One region of the Enterococcus faecalis genome, then DNA from elsewhere that is predicted to be linked to it. Evidence: predicted binding sites of a transcription regulator. Region 1 holds the regulator's gene; the other holds the start of a gene.
What was found. Region 1 encodes NrdR, which represses ribonucleotide reductase genes. Its sites were predicted from a motif close to ACACNATATATNGTGT; they were not measured.
Positions count from the first base shown of each region.

Region 2: the regulator NrdR is predicted to act here: its motif matches at 835-850, upstream of PYW42_RS01870 (redoxin NrdH).

Region 1 is NZ_CP118962.1:716,830-719,032, forward strand. Features, by position in the region: gene mutM (DNA-formamidopyrimidine glycosylase) at 1-186, shown strand, start outside; gene coaE (dephospho-CoA kinase) at 183-782, shown strand; gene nrdR (transcriptional regulator NrdR) at 962-1,444, shown strand; gene PYW42_RS03545 (replication initiation and membrane attachment family protein) at 1,460-2,203, shown strand, end outside.
Region 2 is NZ_CP118962.1:374,045-376,247, reverse strand. Features, by position in the region: gene PYW42_RS01875 (ferrous iron transport protein A) at 1-405, opposite strand, end outside; gene PYW42_RS01870 (redoxin NrdH) at 919-1,143, shown strand; gene nrdI (class Ib ribonucleoside-diphosphate reductase assembly flavoprotein NrdI) at 1,145-1,522, shown strand; gene nrdE (class 1b ribonucleoside-diphosphate reductase subunit alpha) at 1,503-2,203, shown strand, end outside.

The DNA of each region.
Region 1 (2,203 bases):
ACCATCCGCACCTATCTAAACGCGTTAGGAGAAGCAGGGACTTTTCAAGTAGCGTTGAATGTCTACGGGCAAACAGGCTTACCTTGCAATCGTTGTGGTACGCCAATTGTTAAAACAAAAGTGGCACAACGTGGTACGCATTATTGTCCACAATGCCAACAATTGAAAGGTCGTCGATTGAAATGACAAAAGTTTTAGGCATTACAGGAGGGATTGCGACAGGTAAAAGTACGGTTGTTGCTCTTTTTAAAAAAGCGGGTTATCCAATTGTTGACGGCGACATTATCGCCCGCGAAATTGTTGCAAAAGGGCAACCAGCCTTAGCCGCAATCGTTGAAACTTTCGGACCAGAAATAGTATTAACAACTGGTGAATTGGATCGGAAAAAATTAGGACAATTAATTTTCGCTAGTCCTCAAAAAAGAGAGCTGTTAAATGAAACGCTGAAACCTTTTTTAAGAAAAGAAATTTTACGTCAAATTGAAGAAGCTAAAAAGAAAGCCTCCCTGGTTATTGTTGATATTCCTCTGCTTTATGAAGCTCATTATGAGGCGATCATGGATCAAGTTGCTGTGGTATATGTACCAGAAAAGATTCAAAAAGAGCGTCTGATGGCCCGAAACCAATTAACAGAAGAAGAAGCGCAACAACGAATTGCTAGCCAATGGCCGATTGAAATGAAAAAAGAACGAGCAGATATCGTTTTTGATAATCAAGGAACTAGAGAAGAAACGGAACAACAAGTGAAGAAGTGGCTAGAGGAACAAACTGGAAAGAAGTGAATATTTTTTAAATGGCGTAAAATGTTTTGAAAATTTCAGAAAAAACAGTGAAAGTCTTTGTTTTTATTAAAGAATGGCAAAGATTCAACTAAGAACCAGTTCTAAAGACCTAGTAATAGCGCAATTTCATGTTATAATATAGGCAACAAAAATTATACAGAATAGAAGAGGTGAACGTTATGCGTTGTCCAAGATGTCATCATAATAATTCCCGTGTTATTGATAGCCGTCAAGCAGATGATGGACGTGCAATTCGCCGTCGTCGTGAATGTGAAAATTGCAGTTATCGGTTCACTACATTTGAAAGAATTGAAGCGGCGCCATTACTTGTAATCAAGAAAAATGGGGATCGTGAAGAATTTAATCGTGATAAAATTTTGCGTGGGCTCATTCGCTCTGCGGAAAAAAGACCCGTTGCTATGGAACAAATGGTTCAAATTGTTGATAATGTTGAAAATCGAGTGCGTAGTTTAGGGGAAAATGAAGTCTCTACAACGCTTATCGGTGAATATGTGATGGAAGATTTAGTCAATCTAGATGAAATTGCCTACATCCGCTTTGCGAGTGTTTATCGACAATTCAAAGATATGAGCGTGTTTTTGAAAGAGTTACAGGACATTGTCGACAAAGCAAAATCTTCTTCTCCTGACTCAGAAAATTAAAAAGGAGGTCTTTCTTTGAAAGGAAATCGGCAAAGAATCCAACCAAAAAATATTTTTCAAGCGGTTATTGATTCACCGCTTTCTGATCAAGAGAAAGAGGTTTTAACCTTTTTATATCAACCAATTGTCGGCGCCAATGCGTTTAGTTTATATTGGCTTTTGTTATCTGAAACAACAGACTCAGAGGAGAATGGCTCGCTGTTTCATGCAGATTTAATTAGTTTGCTGGACTTGAGTTGTCAACAATTAGAAGAAGCTTGCTACAAATTAGAAGGCATTGGGTTGCTAGAAACGTATAAAAAAACAGATCGGGAATTAGGAGATTGTTATTTATATTATTTAAAAGCACCTGAAACAGCCGCTCGTTTTTTTAAAGATGAAGTGTTAGCTTTAGTGTTATTTAATCGGGTTGGACAACGGAAATTTGATCAATTAGTGCAAAAGTTCCAACCGCATCCTACTAAAACAGAGGGCTATCAAAATGTTTCCGCTAGCTTTAAAGAGGTTTATGCCTTTAAAGAAGAACAAATTGTTTCCGAAGCGAACCGATTGACAACGATTCAAGAAACTTTTTCTCAACAAGAAAAATCGAAGAAAATTTCTGTATCAACGGATTCTTTTGATTGGCACTATTTTGTGGAAGGTTTGCACCGTTTAGGTTTACAACTGCCTGAAGATGAGGCTAGTTTTCAAGAAGAAGTCTATGTTTTTCATCAATTATATGGCATCAATGAGTTAGATATGGTAGACTTTGCTTCG
Region 2 (2,203 bases), 340 kb from region 1:
ACGTACATTGATTTCAATTGGATCAGCTAAAGGAGCTACTTTGCGAATAAAAATTACTGTTCCTTTTGTTAAGCCCATGTCCATCAACCGACGTTTCACCGCTCCTTGTCCGTGGATCCCTACTATTGTAGCGCGTTCTCCAACTTTCAAGGTATCTAAGGAGACCCAAACTTTCTCATTCGCCGAGCGCTCCTCCACATGAATCGCTTGTAAAATCGTATCTGTCAGCGCAATTCGACTATTATGTAATAAAACAATACCATTTTGATTCTGATAATTGACAAGGACAACTGCTTGGCCTGCAACGACACCTAAATTGTTCAGATGTTTCTTTGTCTGAACATCTGCTTGGACGCTTTCGACTGTATAGACTTTCCCAACTTCTGCCTGCGCTAACGTAATCATTTACTTTCCTCCATGTGAAAAAGTTTCAAACTAAAATGAGAATCGTTCTCAATTAAAAGAATACGCTTGCTTACACGGAAAGTCAATGAATTTCTGGATGTATCTCCTGTTTTCTTCTATTTTCCTTCTATATAGAGACACTTTTTTCAGGTTACCATTTTTGAAAAAAAGTCAGCACTTGTTTTTTATGTTACTAGCTACTGTAAAATTCCAATCATTCAATAACAAATCCGCTTATTTTTTCTTCTTGTGCCTAACTCAAATGTCAACACAATATTTAGTGTTTTTTCACTAAATGTTCTCTTTCAAAATTTTAATTTTTTTGTTTGTCAAACACTGACCAATGTGTTTTTTCTCCCAAAAACGAGGATTCACGTGTTTTCATTTTTCTTTCAAAAACACAAAAACTAGTATTATGAGAAAAACGCACCACAATATATAGTGTTAAAGTGTTGACTTTTTTCTACATAGATTTATACTAGTCTATGTAGAAAAAAAGAGGAGGAACTTTCAATGAACGTAAAAATCTTTTCAAAAAATAACTGTATCCAATGTAAAATGGCGAAACGTTTCCTAAGTGAAAATAACATCGCTTTTGAAGAAATCAATATCGACGCACAACCAGATGCTATCGACTGGTTAAAAGAACAAGGGTTCCAAAGCGTACCGGTAATCACATCTGAAGCAACAACCGTTGTTGGCTTCCGTCCAGACCAATTAAAACAATTGGCTAGCTAAGATGAAACTTGTTTATTTTTCAGTCACCGGTCAAACAAGGCGCTTTATTAAAAAATTGGATTTGCCTGCTTATGAACTTGAGCCAGCGAATCCTTTTTTTGAAATAAATGAGCCTTTTATTCTTGTCATTCCTACCTATGATGCAGAAATTACAGAGGTAGTGAATGACTTTCTTGATTATAAAAGTAATCAAGAACTGTTAGTTGGTGTAGCTGGTGGGGGCAACCGTAATTTTGCTGAATTATTTGTCTATACCGCCAAAGATATTGCCCGCGATTATCACGTTCCGCTTCTATACTCCTTTGAGTTTAGCGGAACAGACGAAGACGTGGAGACCTTTAAGAAAGTAGTGGAAGAAATTGAGTCTAAAAGAAATTAAAGATGTCAGCTATTTCAAACTGAATAACGAGATTAACCGTCCTGTTGATGGTCAAATCCCTTTAAATAAAGATAAAGAAGCACTCGCAGCCTTCTTTAAAGAAAATGTAGAACCGAATACACGTAAATTCAGCTCTGCTGAAGAAAAAATCAACTTTTTAATGAAAGAAGATTTTATTGAAACTGAATTCATCGAAAAATATTCAATGGACTTTATTGAAAAATTATATGCTTTCTTAGATGAACAACATTTCCAATTCAAGTCTTTCATGGCGGCTTATAAATTTTATTCTCAATACGCTTTAAAGAACAACGCCGGAACAGAGTATTTAGAAACATATGAAGATCGTGTTGCCTTTAATGCCTTGTATTTTGCGGATGGCGATGAAGAGTTGGCTTTAACATTGGCGGATGAAATGATCCACCAACGGTATCAACCAGCCACACCTTCTTTCTTAAACGCTGGGCGTAAACGTCGAGGTGAATTGGTTTCTTGTTTCTTAGTTCAAGTAACAGATGATATGAACAGCATTGGGCGTTCAATTAATTCTGCCCTTCAATTATCACGAATCGGCGGTGGCGTAGGAATTACTCTTTCAAACTTACGTGAAGCGGGCGCACCAATCAAAGGTTATGATGGCGCAGCAAGTGGTGTTGTCCCTGTTATGAAATTATTTGAAGA